Regions from separate parts of the Thioalkalivibrio nitratireducens DSM 14787 genome, predicted to be linked through region 3. Evidence: predicted binding sites of a transcription regulator. Region 3 holds the regulator's gene; each other region holds the start of a gene.
What was found. Region 3 encodes sigma-54, which starts transcription at its own class of promoters, with help from an activator protein. Its sites were predicted from a motif close to TGGCANGNTNCNTGCTT; they were not measured.

Region 1: a site for sigma-54 is predicted at 1,801-1,817, ahead of glnL (nitrogen regulation protein NR(II)). Genes of this name have one in related genera too.
Region 2: a site for sigma-54 is predicted at 2,029-2,045, ahead of glnA (glutamate--ammonia ligase). Genes of this name have one in related genera too.
Region 4: a site for sigma-54 is predicted at 1,625-1,641, ahead of TVNIR_RS11410 (CmpA/NrtA family ABC transporter substrate-binding protein). Genes of this name have one in related genera too.

What each region holds. Positions count from the first base shown of each region.
Region 1 is NC_019902.2:3,870,461-3,875,449, forward strand. Features, by position in the region: gene ntrC (nitrogen regulation protein NR(I)) at 1-710, opposite strand, end outside; gene glnL (nitrogen regulation protein NR(II)) at 707-1,789, opposite strand; gene TVNIR_RS17725 (DUF4124 domain-containing protein) at 1,948-2,232, opposite strand; gene TVNIR_RS17730 (DUF2782 domain-containing protein) at 2,286-2,648, opposite strand; gene TVNIR_RS17735 (LOG family protein) at 2,650-3,402, opposite strand; gene polA (DNA polymerase I) at 3,517-4,989, shown strand, end outside.
Region 2 is NC_019902.2:3,778,528-3,783,516, forward strand. Features, by position in the region: gene TVNIR_RS17240 (cold-shock protein) at 158-361, shown strand; gene glnA (glutamate--ammonia ligase) at 525-1,934, opposite strand; gene TVNIR_RS17250 (cation diffusion facilitator family transporter) at 2,143-3,345, opposite strand; gene TVNIR_RS17255 (hypothetical protein) at 3,418-3,744, shown strand; gene glyQ (glycine--tRNA ligase subunit alpha) at 4,090-4,989, shown strand, end outside.
Region 3 is NC_019902.2:2,728,359-2,733,347, forward strand. Features, by position in the region: gene TVNIR_RS12470 (KpsF/GutQ family sugar-phosphate isomerase) at 1-686, shown strand, start outside; gene TVNIR_RS12475 (KdsC family phosphatase) at 686-1,225, shown strand; gene lptC (LPS export ABC transporter periplasmic protein LptC) at 1,336-1,800, shown strand; gene lptA (lipopolysaccharide transport periplasmic protein LptA) at 1,797-2,312, shown strand; gene lptB (LPS export ABC transporter ATP-binding protein) at 2,321-3,091, shown strand; gene TVNIR_RS12495 (RNA polymerase factor sigma-54) at 3,257-4,675, shown strand; gene hpf (ribosome hibernation-promoting factor, HPF/YfiA family) at 4,710-4,989, shown strand, end outside.
Region 4 is NC_019902.2:2,491,483-2,496,471, reverse strand. Features, by position in the region: gene TVNIR_RS11415 (nitrate regulatory protein) at 1-1,304, shown strand, start outside; gene TVNIR_RS11410 (CmpA/NrtA family ABC transporter substrate-binding protein) at 1,784-3,190, shown strand; gene ntrB (nitrate ABC transporter permease) at 3,219-4,190, shown strand; gene TVNIR_RS11400 (ABC transporter ATP-binding protein) at 4,199-4,989, shown strand, end outside.

The sequences.
Region 1 (4,989 bases), 1.1 Mb from region 3:
AGGAACAACGTGCCGCCGTCGGCTTGTTCGAAGCGCCCCTTGCGGCCCTGACTTGCACCGGTGAACGCGCCCCGCTCGTGACCGAACAGCTCGCTTTCGAGCAGATCCTTCGGGATCGCGGCAGTGTTCAGCGCGATCAGTGGCTGGTGCGCACGCGGGCTGTGCTGGTGCAGCGCGCGGGCCACCAGCTCCTTGCCGGTGCCGGACTCGCCATTCACCAGCACGGTGATGTTCGACCGCGATAACCGGCCGATCGCACGGAACAGCTCCTGCATCGCCGGCGCCTCGCCAATGATGGCGGCGGGCGGCCCGGCCTCGTCACCGGCGCTGACCCTGCTCTCGCGGCGCGCCTGCAGCGCCCGGCGGACCAGGCCCACCGCCTCGTCCAGGTCGAACGGCTTCGGCAGGTATTCGAAAGCCCCGGTCTGGTAGGCTGCGACCGCGCTTTCCAGATCCGAGAACGCGGTCATGATGATCACTGGCGGGTGATCCGGACGGTTGCGCACGCGGGCCAGGAAATCCAGCCCGTTCAAACCCGGCATCCGGATGTCGGCGACGATCACGTCCGGCGCCTCGTCCTGCTCCAGAGCGCTCCAGGCCAGATCGGCCGATTCGAAGCCGCGGGCGTCGAGGCCCGCGCGGCTCAGCGCACGCTCGAGCACCCAGCGAATCGAATCGTCGTCGTCGATGACCCAGATGGACGTTTTCATTGCTCGCTCTCCAGGGGCAGCAGGACGTCGAAGTCGGTGCATCCCGGCCGCGAGTGGCACTCGATCAGGCCGTTGTTCAGCTGGACCAGGCCCTGTGCGATCGGCAGACCCAGCCCGGTACCGGATGCGCGCCCGGTCACCATCGGAAAGAAGATCCGCTCGCGGATCTCCTCGGGAACGCCCGGGCCGTTGTCGCGCACCCGCAGGCGCGCGACCAGGCGGTGGCGCTCGCCGGAGATCGTGTACTGGCGCAGGATCCGGGACATCAGGCGGATCTCGCCGTGGTCGCCGAGTGCCTGCATCGCGTTCTGCACCAGATTGAGGATCGCCTGCACCAGCATGTCGCGATCGGCCAGCACTTCGGGGATGCTGGGGTCGTAATCCGCCGTGATCCGCAGATCCAGCGGCAGTTGCACGCTGACCAGCCCACGCACGTGCTCGAGTACCTCGTGCACGTTCACCGGCTCGAGCCGTGGGAGATTGTTCGGTCCCAGCATGCGATCGACCAGGCCGCGCAGGCGGTCCGCCTCGCGAATGATGATCCGGGTGTACTCCCGCAGCGCCGAATCGTCGAGCTCGCAGGCCAACAGCTGCGCCGCACCGCGCAGGCCGCCCAGCGGGTTCTTGATTTCGTGCGCGAGCCCGCGGGTCACTGCCCGGCTGATCGCCTGCTGCTGGCGCAGCTGGTCTTCCTGGTTGATCCGCTGCTGGCGGTCGATGGCGGTGAGTTCGATCAGCAGGCGCGCGGGTAGCATCGCATCGTGCAGCGGCGAGACCACCAGATCGGCGAGAAACCCCTGTGCGCGCAACGGTTGCAGGCGACGGGCACGCAGCGTGAGCGGATGGTCCAGGGTCATCGCGTGCTGCAACTGCCCGGTCAGGTTCCGGTCCAGGCGCAGCGATTGCCCGAGTTGCGCCCCAACGACCCGCTCGCGGCTGAGGCCGAGCAGCACCTCGGCTGCCGAGTTGACCGAAATCAGCCGCAGCCGGCCGTCGGTGACCAGCACTGCGGTCGACAGGTCGTCCCACCACGAACAGACGTCCGTACCGGATCGGTCTGGAACAGCATTGGCATTCATCGGGGAGGACCTAGCAGGAATTGCGCCAGAATCGCGCGCCCATCGCCTGCGCCGTTGATTCGCCGATCCGGCGCCAAAGGGACGCAGGATGCACGGGTGCCGGGGGATAATAGCACCAATATGGTGCGATACGCGCGACCGGGCGCACCCGGTTGGTGCTAACGGCCGCGGAAGCTACGGCGATCCCGGGTCACCGGGTCGGGTTCGTCCGGATCCGCCTCGACGGTGGGCGCTTCCGGCGCACCCACCGGTTCCTCGGTCACGGGCCGCAGCGGCCTGCGCAGGATCTCCTCGGCGTCGGGCAGCGGCAGCGCACCCATAGGCGCACGCACCTCGATCCGTTCCGAATCTGCCCCGGTCGGTGGCCGATCGCCGAAGTGCGGCGTTCCGTCCGGACCGGTCCAGCGATAGACGTCGCTGGCGACCGCCAGCGATGCGCTCAACAGCAAGGCCGGTAGGAGACCGGGGAAGAAAAGGGCTGCCCGCCCCCGCCGGGTCACCACGCGAACAGGATCCATTGCGGCGGCACGAAGTCAGGGCCCAGGCCGGGCCGGCGGGTATCGAGCATGCCGTCCCCGGTGGTGTCGAGCAGGTAGTAGGGTCGCCCATAGCGGGGGATCACTTCCACCATGAACAGGCGCCCGCCGAACCGGTATTCCCGAATCAGCCCGTCGCGCCGCTCGATCAGCGTGATATCGGCCTCCTCCAGCCGCTGCAGCTGCCGGGCACGCTCGTCGAGGACCGGCGGCGGGGCGTCGGCTGCTATTTCCGGCGGAGGTGGAGCATCGCTCCACTCCTGCGCCCAGGCGGCCGGCAGTGCGATCAGGCCCGCTAGGGCCGCGAACAGGATCCAGCGCATTTCAGAGCTCCATCAGGCGTTGCTTTTCCTCTGCCGAGGGCTCGAAGCTGCGTGCCTCGTAGTACTCGAAGATGGCGTTGACCGCGGCCTCGGGAGTGTCTACCAGCGAGTATAACGCCAAGTCGCCGGTCGAAATCGTACCGCGGGCGACCAGCGTCTGCTCGAACCAGTCCAGCAGGCCGCGCCAGAACGTGGTTCCGACCAACACGATCGGGATCCGGCGCGACTTACCGGTCTGGACCAGGGTCAGGATCTCGGCCAGTTCGTCGAGGGTGCCAAAGCCCCCGGGCAGCACCACATACGCGGACGCGTATTTCACGAACATCACCTTGCGCGCGAAAAAGTGCCGGAACCCCAGGCCGATGTCCTGGTACGGATTCGCCTGTTGTTCGTGCGGCAGCTGGATATTCAGACCGATGCTCGGCGATTTCCCCGCGAACGCCCCCTTGTTCGCCGCCTCCATGATGCCCGGGCCGCCGCCACTGACCACCGCGAAACCGGAATCCGACAACTGGCGCGCGATCTCCTCGGCGAGCAGGTAGTCCGGATGCCCCGGCGGAATCCTGGCCGAACCGAAGACACTCACCGACGGCTTGATCCGCGCGAGCCGTTCGAAGCCCTCGACGAACTCGGCCATGATCTGGAAGATCTTCCAGCTTTCCCGGGTCAGCTCGGAATCGTCGATCGGGGCCAGGCCTGGATGATGAGCTCGCGCACTCGGCTGCTCCGGTGGGGCATTCGCATCCTTTTTCATCGCGCTAGCGTAGCGCCCGTTGGACCCGCCGACAAACCGCCGGACCGGCCGTGCGGTTCCCGGTGGGGACGGCAACGCAGTACACTCGGGACGACGCCCACCGAACCCGATCCGATGACCGAAAACGTTCCCCTGGTGCTGGTGGACGGCTCGTCGTACCTGTACCGAGCCTTCCACGCCCTGCCGCCGCTGACCGCTCCCGGCGGCGAACCGTCCGGCGCCCTGTATGGGGTCCTGGGCATGCTGCGCAAGCTCCGGGCCGACTACGGGCCGCAACGGATGGCGGTGGTCTTCGACGCCCCGGGCAAGACCTTCCGGGACGACCTCTACGCCGAGTACAAGGCGAACCGCCCATCGATGCCCGAGGAACTGGCCGTACAGATCGAGCCGCTCCACGAACTGGTGCGGGCCATGGGCTTGCCGCTGCTGTGCATCCCCGGGGTCGAGGCGGACGACGTGATCGCGACCCTGGCCGCACAGGCACAGGCGCGCGGTGAGCCGGTGGTGATTTCGACCGGCGACAAGGACTTGGCGCAGCTGGTCAGCGACCGCGTGACGCTGGTGAACACCATGAACGGCACCGTACTCGACCCGCCGCGCGTGCGCGAGAAATTCGGGGTCGATCCAGAACGGATCGTCGATCTGCTGACGCTGGTCGGCGACACTGTCGACAACGTCCCCGGCGTCGACAAGGTCGGCCCGAAGACTGCGGCGAAGTGGCTCGCCGAATACGGCAGCCTCGACGCGGTGATCGAAAACGCCGACCGGATCAAGGGCAAGGTCGGCGAGAACCTGCGCGCGGCGTTGGAGCGGCTGCCGCTCTCGCGCGAATTGGTCACCGTGCGGCGCGACGTCGATCTGGGCATCGACGAGCACGAACTGGCCCTGGGCAAACCCGACACGACACGTCTGCGCGAGATGTACGGTCGCTTCGGTTTCCGGCGCTGGCTGGAGGAACTCGAAGGGAATGCCGGCGCCGACTCCGCGGACGACCCGCCGCCGGAAGAAGCGCAACGGCGCGACTACTCCGCGATCCAGGACGACCGGGCGTTCCGCGATCTGCTGAACCGGCTGGAACACGCCGAGCTGGTCGCATTCGACACCGAGACGACCAGCCTCGACTACATGCAGGCCCGGATCGTCGGCGTGTCGTTCAGCGTCGAGCCGGGCCGGGGCTGGTATGTCCCGCTGGCCCACGAGGGCCCGGACGCCGCCCCCCAGCTCGAGCGCGCCCGCACGCTCGAACGGTTGCGCCCCTGGCTGGAATCCGCGGAACGGGCAAAGCTCGGGCACCACCTGAAGTACGATCGAAACGTGCTCGCCAACCACGGCATCACCCTGCGCGGCATCCGCGAGGACACAATGCTCGAGTCCTACGTGCTCGACGCTGGCGCAAACCGCCACGACCTCGACAGTCTCGCGGAGCGGCACCTAGGCCATCGCATGATCACCTACGAGGACGTCGCCGGAAAGGGCGCAAAGCAGATTCCGTTCGCCGAGGTCGCAGTGGCCCGGGCGACCGAGTACGCGGCGGAGGATGCCGACATCTGTCTGCGCCTGCACCAGGCGCTGAACCCGCGCCTCGCC
Region 2 (4,989 bases), 1.1 Mb from region 3:
TTATTGGCGTTCACGCGAAGTCCGGCGTATAGTCAGGCGCGTGAGAGGCCGACAAGCGACATATCGTGGTGGGATCTGTATCAGCAGTCGCTTCCGTTGAACGGTTGCCGCCGAGCCGCTCACTTTTGTTTCTCTCTAAGTAACGAGGTTTATGGTTGTGAATACTGGTGTCGTGAAGTGGTTCAACGAAAGCAAGGGTTTCGGGTTCATCACTCCTGATGATGGCGGCAAGGACGTCTTTGTCCACTTCTCCGCAATCGATGGAAGCGGGTTCAAGACCCTGGCCGAAGGTCAGAAGGTGTCTTTCGAAATTCAGCAGACCCCGAAGGGCCTGGCCGCCGGCGCGGTGAAGGCGATCTGACGGTACTGCAGGATCCGGGGCAACCCCGGATCCATCGAGCCGCCTCGGCAGGGGCGGCTTTTTTTTTGCCCGGGGCAAGATCGGAACCGGAAACCACGGGCAAACCGGCAGCACGGGAACTCCCATGCTGCCGGGTGACCCAGGCCCGCTGGTGCGGGCTCGGCTACAGGCTGTAATACATATCGAACTCGACCGGGTGGGTCGTCATGCGCAGGCGCGTGACTTCTTCCATCTTCAGCTCGATGTAGGCATCGATCATGTCGTCGGTGAACACGCCGCCCGCGGTCAGGAACGCGCGATCCTTATCGAGTTCGTCGAGCGCGTTGTCCAGCGCATTGCTGACCTGCGGGATGTTCTTCTCTTCCTCCGGCGGCAGGTCGTACAGGTTCTTGTCCATCGCGTCCCCGGGATGGATCTTGTTCTGGATCCCGTCGATGCCGGCCATCAGCATGGCGGCGAAGGCCAGGTACGGGTTGGCGGTGGAATCCGGGAACCGGACCTCGATGCGCCGTGCCTTCGGGCTCATCACGAACGGGATGCGAATCGACGCGGAACGGTTGCGCGCCGAGTAGGCAAGCATCACCGGCGCCTCGAAGCCGGGCACCAGCCGCTTGTAGCTGTTGGTCGAGGGGTTCGTGAACGCGTTCAGCGCCCGCGCGTGCTTGATGATCCCGCCGATATAGTAGAGGGCCGTCTCCGACAGTCCGCCATAGAGGTCGCCGCTGAAGAGATTCACGCCGTCCTTCGACAGGGACATGTGCACATGCATCCCGGACCCGTTGTCACCGACGATCGGCTTGGGCATGAAGGTCGCCGTCTTGCCGTGGGCGTGGGCCACGTTCTGGACGACATACTTCAGGATCTGGACCTCGTCGGCCTTGCGCGTCAGCATCGCGGCACCGACACCGATCTCGCACTGCCCCGCGGTCGCGACCTCGTGGTGGTGCACCTCGGTGTGCAGCCCCATCTCGTCGAGCACGTCGCACATCGTCGAACGGATGTCGTGCAGGCTGTCGACCGGCGGCACCGGGAAATAGCCGCCCTTGACCGTTGGCCGGTGGCCGATGTTGCCGTCCTCGTAGACGCGCTCGGAGTTCCAGGAAGCCTCGCTCGAATCGACCCTGCAGTAGGAACCCGAGAGGGAGGCACCCCATTTCACGTCGTCGAACACGAAGAACTCGTTCTCCGGCCCGAACAGCGCCGTGTCGGCAATACCGGTCGAGGCCAGGTAGGCCTCGGCACGCTTGCCCAGGGAGCGCGGGCAGCGATCGTAGCCCTGCATGGTCGCCGGCTCGACCACGTCGCAGCGCAGGTTCAGCGTCAGATCCTCGAAGAACGGATCCAGCACCGCCGACTCCGGATCGGGCATCAGGATCATGTCGGACTCGTTGATGCCCTTCCAGCCGGCAATCGAGGATCCGTCGAACATCTTGCCATCCTCGAAGGTATCCTCTTCGATCTCGTGGGCCGGGACAGTCACATGCTGCTCCTTGCCCTTGCTGTCGGTAAAGCGGAAGTCGATGAACTTCACTTCCTTGTCCTGGATGGTTTTCAGCACATCGGCTGCGGACATGAGAGTCTCCTTTCGTTTGGCTTGAGCGTGATGTATGGACGCAGCCCTCCGGCGCGGGGCACAGGTACGGGCGATCCGTTACGGCCGAATCCAAAAGCACGGTTTGTGCCAGCCATGGTTTGGCGCCCGGATTGCCCATGATGACACCCTTGCCCGTCCTACGCACCAGACTGGAACAGCGAAGGCACCACCATGGTGCAACCGGCGCTCAGGAGCGCCCATCCCTGGTGCGCGCCCGGTACAGGATCAATACCTCGCCGAGCTGATCCTTGAAATCCGCCCCCTGCCGCAGGCGCTCGGCCAGTTGCACCGCGCGCCGGTTCAGTTGCGCGCCGGCATCCTCGTCGTCGAGCCGCAGGGTCACGGTCACGTGCACGCGGCCGCCCAGGTAGTGCAGCCCCACCTGCTCGACCGATGCGAGCTCGGGCTCGCCTTCCCAGGCGCCCCGGAGGCATTCGGTGATCTCCGGGCGCAGTGGCAGACCGACCGACCGCACCTGCTCCTCGTCGTTCTCCGGATCGACATGGACGGTCACATCGCGCAGCGCGGGGAAGCTCGCCCGAACCGACCGGTATACCTCATCCGCGATCTGGTGACCCTCGGAGACCGAGATCCGGGGCGCCACCTGGATGTGCACGTCGGCCGCCGCCTCGTTGCCCAGCTTCCGGGTGCGCAGCATGTGCGCGCTCTTCACGCCCGGCACACAGGCGATCGCATCCCGTATCGTTGCCACCTGTTCCGGCTCCAGCGCGGTATCGATCAGCTCCGCGGCGCTCTTGAACACCAGGCGCCAGGCCATGTGCAGAATGAACACTGCCACCACCAGCGCGGCGACCGCATCCAGCCAGGGCCAGCCGGCCACCGCTCCGCCAATGCCCACCAGCACCACCAGCGACGAGATCGCGTCACTGCGGTGGTGCCAGGCGTTCGCGTGCAGCAATGGAGACCCGATGCGCCGCGCGACCCGTACCGTGTACTGGTACAGACCCTCCTTCGCGACCAGGGTCAGCACTGCAAAGGCCAGCGCCGCCGGAGCGGGGCCGCTCACCATCTCCCAGGCCAGCAGACGCTGCACTGCGGCCCAGCCGATGCCCAGGGCGGCAACGGCCAGCATCACACCGACGACGACGGTCGCCAGCGTCTCGATGCGCCCGTGGCCATAGGGATGATCCCGGTCGGGCGACGCCGACGCCTTGCGCGCTGCGACCAGTACCACGCCATCGCTGACCAGATCCGAGAGCGTGTGCACGCCATCCGCGATCAGCGCCTGCGACTGGAACAGCCAGCCGGCGACGATCTGGGTTACCGCCAGCGCCGAATTCACCATTGCGGCGACAAGGGTCGCGAAGCGCGTGGCGCGGTAACGCTGCGCGCGCGACGGTAGCGGAGCGCTTGTCGAATCCGGGGTCACCGGCTATCCTGATGGGTAATAATAATTCTCATTTGCACTCGCGTTCGAAACCGACCGAGCAGGGAGGGGTCCATGCTTGTACTGCAAGCATCATTGGAACATGCCAGCCGTGTGCTGCGTATTTTCGACAACGTCTCCGGACATATCGTAGCCGAGTGGCGCGGCGACGCAGCACGGCGGGTGCTCCAGTCGGCACGGCTCACGCCACCGGATCTGCAGCAGGCTCCGGACAGCGCCGCGGCGGAACGCGCGGTGCGCGCGCTGCTGTTCGAAGCACTGGTTGCCCAGGTACTGGAACCGGTGCACGCAACCCGACGATCCGCGCGGGTCATCCCCTTCCGACCGCATGACGGCAAGCCACCCGGGTCCCGCCCGCAGCGCGGCGGCGCCTCCGGATAGCCCCGGATCGTCCGACCCCGGAACCAACCCGCTGCCGCGCCGCGGAGAATCCGTTCCAGGCGGAACTGCACCGACCCCAAGCGGCCGACCTCGGTCGGGGATACCGGGGGCCAGGCAGGCACGGCCAATCACGGGAAACCCATCACTGGACGATCCGTTTTCGGGTCCAGCCCAAAATAGTCCGCGCGTCCGGCCGAGCGATTGCTCCCGGAGCGCGTGGGTGCCTCGTGGAGCCCGTGTGCGCGGCCCACGGGCCAGAATACCGGCGGATTGCCGGCCCGCCGCTGGCAGGCGCCCCCGGCGGGCCGGTATACTCCAGCGTTTTCCTTGCGATTCAGGCACATCATGCACCCCACCACGGTCACCTTTCAGGATCTGATCCGGCAGCTTCAGGAATACTGGGCCCGGCACGGTTGCGTGCTGCTGCAGCCCTATGACATGGAGGTCGGCGCCGGCACGTTCCACCCGGCGACCTTCCTGCGCTCGATCGGACCGGAACCCTGGCGTGCGGCGTATGTACAGCCTTCGCGGCGCCCGACCGACGGGCGCTACGGCGAGAACCCGAACCGATTGCAGCACTACTACCAGTTCCAGGTATTGCTGAAGCCATCGCCGCCCGATATCCAGGATCTCTACCTGGGATCGCTGCGCCATCTCGGCTTCGACCCCACCGTGCACGACATCCGGTTCGTCGAGGACAACTGGGAGTCGCCGACGCTGGGGGCCTGGGGCCTCGGCTGGGAGGTGTGGCTGAACGGCATGGAGGTGACCCAGTTCACCTACTTCCAGCAGGTGGGCGGCCTCGACTGCCGGCCCGTATCCGGCGAAATCACCTACGGCCTGGAACGGCTGGCGATGTACCTGCAGGGGGTCGAGAGCGTGTTCGACCTAGTCTGGACCGAGGCACCCGACGGCACCGTCGTGACCTACGGCGACGTATACCACCAGAACGAGATCGAACAGTCGGTCTACAACTTCGAACAGGCGGACCGCGAACACCTGTTCGCCGCGTTCGACACGCACGCCACCGAGAGCGAACGCCTGATCGCGCTGGGTCTGCCGCTGCCGGCCTACGAGCAGGTACTGCGCGCGTCGCACAGCTTCAACCTGCTCGACGCCCGCGGCGCGATCTCGGTCACCGAACGCCAGCGCTTCATCCTGCGTGTGCGCGAACTCGCTCGCGCGGTGGCCGCCGCCTACTACGAAAGCCGCGAGAAGCTCGGCTTCCCGCTGCTTACACACGCC
Region 3 (4,989 bases):
TGTCCCATTCCGGGGAAACCGACGAGATCCTGACCATCCTGCCGTTGATCCGGCGCCTCGGCGTACCTCTGATCGCGCTCACCGGAAACCCCGGGTCGCGGCTGGCGACCGAGGCGACCGTGCATCTGGACATCAGTGTCGAGCGCGAGGCCTGCCCGCTCGGGCTGGCGCCGACCTCCAGCACCACCGCCACGCTGGCCATGGGCGATGCGCTGGCGGTGGCAGTACTCGACGCGCGCGGCTTCACGGCCGACGATTTCGCACGCTCCCATCCCGGGGGGCGCCTCGGACGGCGCCTGCTGATCCATGTCGGTGACATCATGCGCACCGGTGATGCTATCCCGCGCATCCACGCCGGCGCGCTGCTGCGCGACGCCCTGCTCGAAGTCTCGCGCAAGGGACTGGGAATGGTCGTGATTTGCAACGACGACGGCGCCATCGAGGGCGTGTTCACCGACGGAGACCTGCGCCGGACGCTGGACCGCGGCCTCGACCTGCACCGCCTGACCGTCGGCGAGGTGATGACGCGCAACGGCTGCACCGCGCGCCCCGACTGGCTGGCGGCGGAGGCCCTGCAGATCATGGAGAGCCGCCGGATCAATGCCCTGCCGGTGATCGACGACGAACGACAACGCCTGGTAGGAGCGATCAACATGCACGACCTGCTGCGTGCGGGGGTGGCCTGATGCCGCTGCCTCCCGAAACCCTGAAGGAGCATCAACGCCGGATCCGCCTGCTGATCCTCGACGTGGACGGCGTGCTGACCGACGGCAGCCTGTTCCTAGGTGATGCGGGCGAGGAATACAAAGCCTTCAACAGCCGTGACGGCCATGGCATCCGCATGGCACAGCAAGGCGGTCTCGAACTCGCGATCCTGACGGGACGAAGCTCGGAGGTCGTATTGCACCGGATGCGGGATCTCGGGGTGGAGCACATCCTGCAGGGACGTCGGGAAAAAGGGGATGCGGTAACCGAACTGCTCGCACAAAGCGGGTACCAGCCGGAACATGCCGCCTTCGTGGGCGACGACGTCGTCGACCTGCCGGCGATGCGGCGAGTGTCACTGGGCATCGCCGTTGCCGACGCCCATCCGCTGGTGCTGGAAAACGCCCACTGGGTCACCGCCGCACCGGGCGGACGCGGCGCAGTACGCGAGATCTGCGAGCAGCTGCTGGCCGCCCGGGGCAGCCTGGAGAAGATCCTCGATGCCTATCTCCGACACTAAGCGGCGCGCTCCCTGCCGAGGCTCCTGGCGCCGGACGCGGGCGCGCCGCGGCGGCGACCCTGGCTGCAGCCCTGGCTGCCCCGTCCGCGTCTGTGGCGCTGGAACCCGGCGTGCAGCTCGACATCACCGGATTCGTGCTGCGGGTCACCGACGAACGCGGCGAGATCACCCATGTACTAGAAGGCGAGAGCCTCCAGCAGTTCGACGAACTGGGCCTGCAGCGCGCCGAGGATCCGCGTCTGGAATTCCTGACCGACGGCCATATCGACTGGGTCTGGACCGCGCCCGCCGCGGTACACTACCCGGCAGCGCACCGGCTGGTGCTGCTGGGCACCACGGAGGGTTTGCGCCTGCCGAGCCCGGAGCAGCCGCAGACCGAGATCACGAGTGCCGACGTGACCATCGTGACCGACACCCGCGAGGTGTTCACCGATGCCCGGGCCACGCTGGTCCGTCCGGGCCTGTTCATGACCGGCATCGGGATGCACGCCGACGTGGCGGCCGACCTCATCGAACTGCGAAGCGAGGTCGAAACGGTCTATGCTCCGGAAAACCCACGGGACATGCGACGATGAACGAGACCCGCCCTGCCCCCCAGTCACCTGTCGGTGCCGCGACCGCCTTGCTGGGCCTGGCGCTGTTTGCCGCTCCGGCGATCCTGGCCGCCCAGACTCTGGAAGAACTGCCGGTCCATATCAGTGCCGACCGCGCGGAGATGGATGACCGGCGCGGCGTCGGAACCTACAGCGGCAGCGTCGAGGTCACCCGGGGCAACCTCACGCTGCATGCCGACCGCATCGTGATCCACGCCCCGGAACGGCGCCCGGTACGAATGGAAGCCGAGGGTAACCCGGTCCGGGCCGAATCGCCCGACCCCGCCGGGCAGCCGCGCGTGGCCACCGCCGACCGGATGGAATACACCTTCGACGACCAGATCCTGGTGCTGTTGCAGGATGCGCGGGTGCAGACCGCAACCGAAGATGCCAGCGGTGAGCGCATCACCTACGACCTCGCACAGGACATCATCGGGATCGAGGGCAGCGAAACGCGGAGGGTACACATCACGATCCTCCCGCGCCCGGAATGAGTTTGGCGATGGGGGCCGCTGGGCCAGAAACCCCCTGTCCGGCGAGCGCTGCCGACGCCTGCCTGACTGGAACCGGCCTGACCAAGCGTTACGGCAAGCGGACGGTCCTGTCCCAGGTGGACGTCCACCTGCGTCACGGCGAGGTGGTCGGGCTGCTGGGGCCGAACGGTGCCGGCAAGACGACCTGCTTCTATATCCTGGTCGGCCTGATCCAGCCGGATGCCGGCCGGATCGAACTGGCCAAGCGCGACGTGACCCGGGCCCCGGTACACCTGCGCGCCCGGCTGGGTCTCGGCTACCTGCCCCAGGAGGCGTCGATCTTCCGGCGGCTGACGGTGTGGCAGAACCTGCAGGCCGTGCTGGAACTGCGCCGCGACCTGGATGCGGCCGGCCGGCGCGAGACCGGCGATGCGCTGATCGAGGAATTCCAGCTCGAAACGGTCCGCGACAGCCCCGGTATCGCGCTGTCGGGCGGCGAGCGCCGACGCGCCGAAATTGCCAGGGCGCTGGCCGGCAACCCGCAGTTCGTCTGCCTCGACGAGCCGTTCGCCGGCGTGGATCCGATCTCCGTGGTCGAGATCCAGGACGTGATCGGACATCTGAAACAGCGCGGCATCGGGGTGCTGATCTCGGATCACAACGTGCGCGAGACGCTGGGAATCTGCGACCGCGCCTACATCCTAAGCGAGGGACGGCTGCTCAGCGAGGGCACCCCCGCGGAACTGCTCGCCGACCACCGGGTACGTACCGTCTACCTGGGCGAACACTTCCGCCTGTAGCAGTCCCGGGGCGTCTACGCCAGCAGGATTCCCGGCCTGCGACTGGCGCGCCGGATCTGCGCAAGACCAGCCGCGAACCCGCCCTGGCTGCAGGAGACTGCAAAAGCGCGTGCACAGGCAGTACCATGAAGCCATGAACACCAATGCCCCCTGTAGTGCCGCCGCATGTTGAAGTCATCCCTGAACCTCCAGCTGGGTCAGACGCTGACCATGACGCCCCAGCTGCAACAGGCGATCCGGCTGCTGCAACTGTCGACGCTGGAACTGCAACTGGAGGTGCAACAGGCGCTGGAGAGCAATCCGATGCTGGAGCTTGCAGAGGATGCCAACACGAGCGACGGCACGCCGGAGACCGAGACCGGCCCCGAGACCGAGGCATCCGCGCCGGACCAGCCCGGAGACGGTGAGTCCTGGGACACCACCGACTACGGCAGCAGCACCGGACAGCGGAGCGAATCGGACGACCGGGATCCGTTCGAGAACCAGGCGGGGGCGGGTGGCGGCCTGCACGAACACCTGCTGTGGCAGCTGCACCTGAGCCCGTTGAACGATGCCGACCGCAGGATCGGCGCGGCGCTGATCGACAGCATCAACGCCGACGGCTACCTCGAGACCGACCTGGACAGCCTGCAGGACACGCTGGGCGGCGAAACCGAAGTCGGCATCGACGAAATCGAGGCCGTACTGCACTGGATCCAGCAATGCGACCCGGTCGGCGTAGGCGCACGCAACCTGCGCGAGTGCCTGTCCATCCAGTTGCGCAGCCTCCCTCCGGCGACGCCCGAGCGCGACGCCGCGCTGAGGGTGGTCGCAGATGGGATGGACCACTTGGCACGGCACGATTTCAAGGGCTTGCAACGCGCACTCGGCCTGAGCGAAGCAGAACTGGCCCGGTCCTTGGAACTGATCCGCACGCTGAACCCCCGGCCCGGCAGCCAGATCAGCAACCAGCCCCCGGAATACGTGACTCCGGACGTCTACGTGCGCCGGGACGGCACCGGCTGGCGCGTGGACCTGAACCCCGAGATCGCGCCACGGATCCGCATCAACAGCCTGTACGCCGGCATGGTGCGTCGGGTCAGCGACGCCCGCGACAGCGCCTTCATGCGTAACCAGTTGCAGGAGGCGCGCTGGTTTCTGAAAAGCCTACACAGCCGCAATGAAACGCTGCTGCGGGTCGCGCGTGCGATCGTCGAGCGCCAGACCGGATTCCTGGAACAGGGCGAGGTGGCGATGCAGCCGCTGATCCTGCGCGATATCGCTGAGGCACTGGGGATGCATGAGTCGACGATCTCCCGGGTCACCACACAGAAGTACATGCATACCCCGCGCGGCGTGTTCGAGTTCAAGTATTTCTTCTCGAGCCACGTGGGCACCCGCGACGGCGGCGAATGCTCCGCGACCGCGATCCGTGCGATGATCCGCCAATTGATCAGCGAAGAACCTCCCGATCGCCCAATGAGCGATTCCAGACTCGCCCAGGTCCTGTCGGACCGGGGCATCAACGTGGCCCGGCGTACCGTGGCCAAGTACCGCGAGGCAATGAACCTGCCGCCATCGAGCGAACGACGGCAGCTCGTCTAGCGCTCGCGTTCCCACCCATGAAAGGAGTGTGAGTATGCAAATCAACCTGACCGGTCATCACGTCGACATCACGAGCGCCCTGCGTGACTATGTCGAGGACAAGTTCCAGCGCCTCGAGCGCCACTTCGATCAGGTGATCGATATCCATGTCGTGCTCACGGTGGAGAAGAACCACAACAAGGCCGAGGCGAACCTGCAGGTCAGCGGCAACCAGATCCACGCCGACACCACGCATGACGACATGTACGCGGCGATCGATGGCCTGATCGACAAGACGGACCGGCAGCTGATCAAGCACAAGGAGAAAATGAAGG
Region 4 (4,989 bases), 240 kb from region 3:
CACTGGAGTTTCTGGTTGCGGCGCGGCGCTGCGAGGTGGCGGCGCTGGAGCAGCTCGCGCAGGCGGTGCAACTGGTCGCGGTCGTTCGCGCGCTGATGCACAGCCTGCAGCGCGAACGTGGGGCGTCGAACCTGTACCTCGGGTCATCTGGCCGTCGGTACGGCGAACGGCTCCAGCAGTACCGCGAAGATTCGGAACGGGCCCAGGCCAGTTTTCTGGAGCACCTGTCGACCTGGTTGAATCCGGGATCCCGCGGGTTGCAGTGTAGCCGCCTGCTCGGTGGCATCGCGCTGGCGGTGGACGGGCTTTCGCGGCTCCCCGAGTTGCGTGCTGCGATCCTGCGGCAGGATGTCGACGCGCCCGAGGTGATCGAGCGGTTCACCGAACTGCTCGGCCACCTTCTGGGGGTGGTGTTCGAGGCGGCCGACACGGCCGTGGATCCGGAGGTGTCCCGAGCACTCGTTGCGTTGTTCAACCTGATGCAGGGGAAAGAACTTTCGGGCCAGGAGCGCGCGATCGGCGTGGCAGGGTTCAGCCGCGGCTGGGGCGACGAGACGCTGCGCCAATCGCTGGTGCACCGCATCGATGCCCAGGAGCGCTGCTTCCGGATCTTCACCGAGTTCTGCGACGAGGATTCGCTGCGTCTCTGGCAGGAGTGCCAGACCGTGCCCCACACGGCCGAACTGGAACGGCTGCGCCGGATCGCCTGTACCGGCAGCCGGGATGGACTGCTAGAAGGATCGCTGGACCTCGCCGAACTCTGGTTCGCCCAGGCGACCCATCGCATCGACGCGTTGTGGGGGGTAGAGGAGCAACTGGAGGCCCATTTGCGCGGCCTCTGCGAGCGCCGGCTTTTGGAAGTGCGCGCGGTTCTGGAGGATGCAACCGCGTTGACGGGCGGTGGGGAAGCCGATTCCCGCGGGCGGGAACAGCCATCGGCGGTGATCCTCGGCAGGCCGCTGCCGGTCACTGGCGAGGCGGGTGCGGCACGGTTGATCGAGCTGGAACGCCAGCGGCTGGAGGGCAACGGTGGCCTGCTGCAGACCTCGTTGATGGACCTGGTGCATGTCCAGTCGCGGCAGTTGCACGCGATCGCGGACGAGCTGACCGCAGCGCGCGAGGCGCTGGCCGAGCGCAAGCTGATCGAGCGGGCGAAGTCTCTGCTGATGAAGCACCGCAACCTGTCCGAGGAGCAGGCCTACCGTCTGCTGCGCCAGACGGCGATGAACCAGAACCGGAGGCTTGCCGAGGTCGCGGAAGCGACCGTGGCCATGGCCGATGTGCTGGCCTCCCCGGTCACGTAGACCAGCCCCCCAGCCGAACCGGCGGTGGCCGAATCCCCTTGGCCCGATGGTTCACACGCGACACCCCATTGGCGAGAGGGCTCGCTTCCTAAAGGTAGACATCCCCGCGCCTGCAAACGCGGCGGGGGCGCACCACAGGCGGGCACGGTGAAGGTAATGGCACCAGCCTAGTGCGGTGACTGCCATGTCCCGGCGGTGCGGCGCCTGCGGTGCCGCACTTCGTGTTCGACCGGCGTTACCGCGATTTCTGGCGCCAAGTCGTTGAAGGAACAATGAGCACCGTATGGCAACGGATTGTGTCGGCACGGCCGTGACCGAGTTGGCACGGTGTCTGCTTGGCTTATCGCGAGCAGGACCAACGGCGGTCCTTCGCTTTGGATTCGGACAAAGGCGTCCACCCGCAGGTTGCGTTCTTCGCGGCCTGCACGGTGCGACGCCTTTTTGTTGCGCAGGTTTTCCAACAGACAAGGGGGCAGTTCATGAACGATCAGAAGCAGCCGGGCAATCCTTCACGGCGTCGATTCCTCGGTGCGCTCGCCGCTGGTGCGGGCGCGATTACGTTGGGTACGCACCCGGACTTCTTCCGCGCCGCGGCCTGGGCGGGGGGTGCCGAAGGCCTGGAACGAACGAAGCTCAGCCTGGGGTTCATCCCGCTGACCGATTGTGCACCGCTGGTGATGGCCTACGAGAAGGGGTACTTCAGGAAATACGGCCTCGACGTGACGGTGGCGAAGGAGGCCTCCTGGGCCAATATCCGCGACAAGGTCTCCGTCGGAGAACTGGATGGCGGGCACATGTTGGCGGGCATGCCGATCGCGGCCAGTCTCGGCGTGGGCGCGACGCGCAGGCCGACCGTCACCGCGTTCAGCATGGACCTGAACGGCAATGCCATCACGGTCTCGAACGACCTGTACGACCGGATGCTGGAGGCCGACCCGGAGGCGATGGCCGAGCGCCCGATGACCGCCCGCGCGCTGAAGAAGGTGATCGACGCCGACAAGGCCGCGGGACGCGAGCCGATGACCTTCGCGATGGTGTTCCCGGTGTCGACTCACAACTACGAGCTGCGCTACTGGATGGCCGCCGCCGGCATCGACCCGGACCAGGACATCCGGCTGATCGTGATCCCGCCGCCGCAGATGGTCGCGAACCTGCGCGCGCGCAACATCGATGGCTACTGCGTCGGCGAGCCCTGGAACGAGCGCGCGGTGGACGCCGGGATCGGGCGGGTAGTGATCACCAACTACGAGATCTGGAACAACAATCCCGAGAAGGTGCTGGGGTTCAACCAGGACTGGGTGGAACGGTACCCGACCACCCACAAGGCGCTGCTGATGGCGCTGATCGAGACCAACCGCTGGATGGATGATCCGGCCAACCGCATGGAGGTGGTCGAGACGATCTCGCAGAGGCGCTGGGTGAATGCCCCGGTGGACGTGGTGAAGATGTCGATGACCGGCACCTTCAAGTACGCGCCCGACGAGGAACCGCGCCAGCTCCCGGACTTCAACGTCTTCTACCGCTATGCCGCCACCTTCCCCTGGCGCTCCCACGCCGAGTGGTTCCTGACCCAGATGATCCGCTGGGGCCAGGTCGAGACGCCGATCGACATCCGTGCCGAGGCGGCCCGCGTGTACCGCACCGACCTCTACCGCGAGGCGGCGCGGGCGCTGGGCATCGCGTATCCGACCGTGGACCACAAGACCGAGGGCGACCGTGCCGAGCCCTGGATGCTCGAGGCCGCGAGCGCGCCGATTGCGATGGGCCCGGACCGGTTCTTCGACGGCAACCGCTTCGACCCGACCGATCTGCTCGCGTACATCGACGGCTTCGCAGTGCACAACCGCAAGGTCGCGATGGCCGATCTCGCCGCGATGAACGCCTGAACCGGACCCGGATACTGGAGGAACACCCATGAGCCTCTCTCTTACCACCATTCCGGCCGCCGGATCCCCGCGGCCCGATGCCGTTCCGCGTCGGGACACGGTTTCGCCGGGCCCCGCGATTGCTGGGCCCGCTCGCGAGGAACCGGCCCGGCCTGCCGATGCCGCCGTGGGGCGGCCGCAGGAACGGATCGCGGTGGACCGGCGTTTCGAGACGATGGTCGAGAAACTGCGACCGCTGACCCTCGCGATCCTGCTGCCGACGATCACCTTCCTGATCGTGCTCGGCGCCTGGCTGTTCGTGCACCAGGAAATCGCCCCCGACTTCCCGTCGCCGGCCGCGACCTTCGAACACGGCGTCGAGATGCTGTCGGACCCCTTCTACGACTACGGTCCGAACGACAAGGGCGTGGGCTACCAGTTGCTGTACTCCATCGGCCGGGTCCTGGTCGGTTTCGGCATCGCGGTGGCGGTGGCGATCCCGATCGGCATCCTGATGGGACTGTCGCGGACCTTCGACCGCGCCTGGCAGCCGCTGATCCAGATCCTGCGCCCGGTGTCGCCGCTGGCCTGGCTGCCGATCGGGCTGCTGTTGTTCAAGGCGGTGGACCCGTCGGCGATCTTCGTGATCTTCATCACCAGCATCTGGCCCACACTGCTGAACACCGCGGCCGGGGTGCGCGCGATCCCGCAGGACTACATGAACGTGGCCCGGGTGCTGCGCCTGTCGCGGACCGAGCTGCTGTTCAAGGTCGTACTCCCGGCGATCCGGCCCTACGTGATCACCGGCATGAAGCTGTCGCTCGGCATCGCCTGGATGGTGATCGTCGCGGCCGAGATGCTGACCGGCGGCGTGGGCATCGGCTTCTACATCTGGGACGAGTGGAACAACCTCAAGGTGGAATCGATCATCGTCGCGATCCTGCTGATCGGCCTCGTCGGGATCGTGTTCGACACCGTCATGACCCTGATCCAGAACCATTTCGACTACGAGCGCAAGTGAGGTCCGACATGCAGGCACAGTTGCTGATCGAACGCGCGGGCATCGAGTTTCCCGCCCGCACCGGCCCGTTCCGGGCATTGGAAAACATCGATCTCCGTGTCGACAAGGGCGAGTTCCTGTCGATCATCGGCCACTCCGGCTGCGGCAAGTCGACGATCCTGAACATCGTCGCCGGCCTGCTGCGCGCCACCGAGGGCGTGGTGCTGATGGACGGCCGCGAGGTCTGCGAGCCGGGCCCGGAACGGGCGGTGGTGTTCCAGAACCACTCGCTGCTGCCCTGGCTGACGGTCTACGAGAACGTCCGGCTGGCCGTGGACAAGGTCTGGCGCGGCCGAAGCCGGGACGAACGCGACCAGTGGACCCGGCACAACCTCGAGCGGGTGCACATGGGGCATGCGCTGGACAAGCGTCCGAGCGAGATCTCCGGCGGCATGAAACAGCGCGTGGGTATCGCTCGGGCGCTGGCGATGGAGCCGCACCTGTTGCTGCTCGACGAGCCCTTCGGCGCGCTCGACGCGCTGACCCGGGCGCATCTGCAGGACACACTGATGCAGATCCATGCGGAACTGGGCAACACCGTGCTGATGGTCACTCACGACGTCGACGAGGCGGTGCTGCTGTCGGACCGCATCGTGATGATGACCAACGGCCCCGCCGCGACCATCGGCGAGATCCTGAGGATCGACCTGCCGCGCCCGCGCCGGCGCCTGGAGATGGCGGATTCCCCCGAATACAACCACTACCGGGCCGAAGTGCTGCGTTTCCTGTACGAACGCCACCGCCAGCCCCAGGAGGCCGC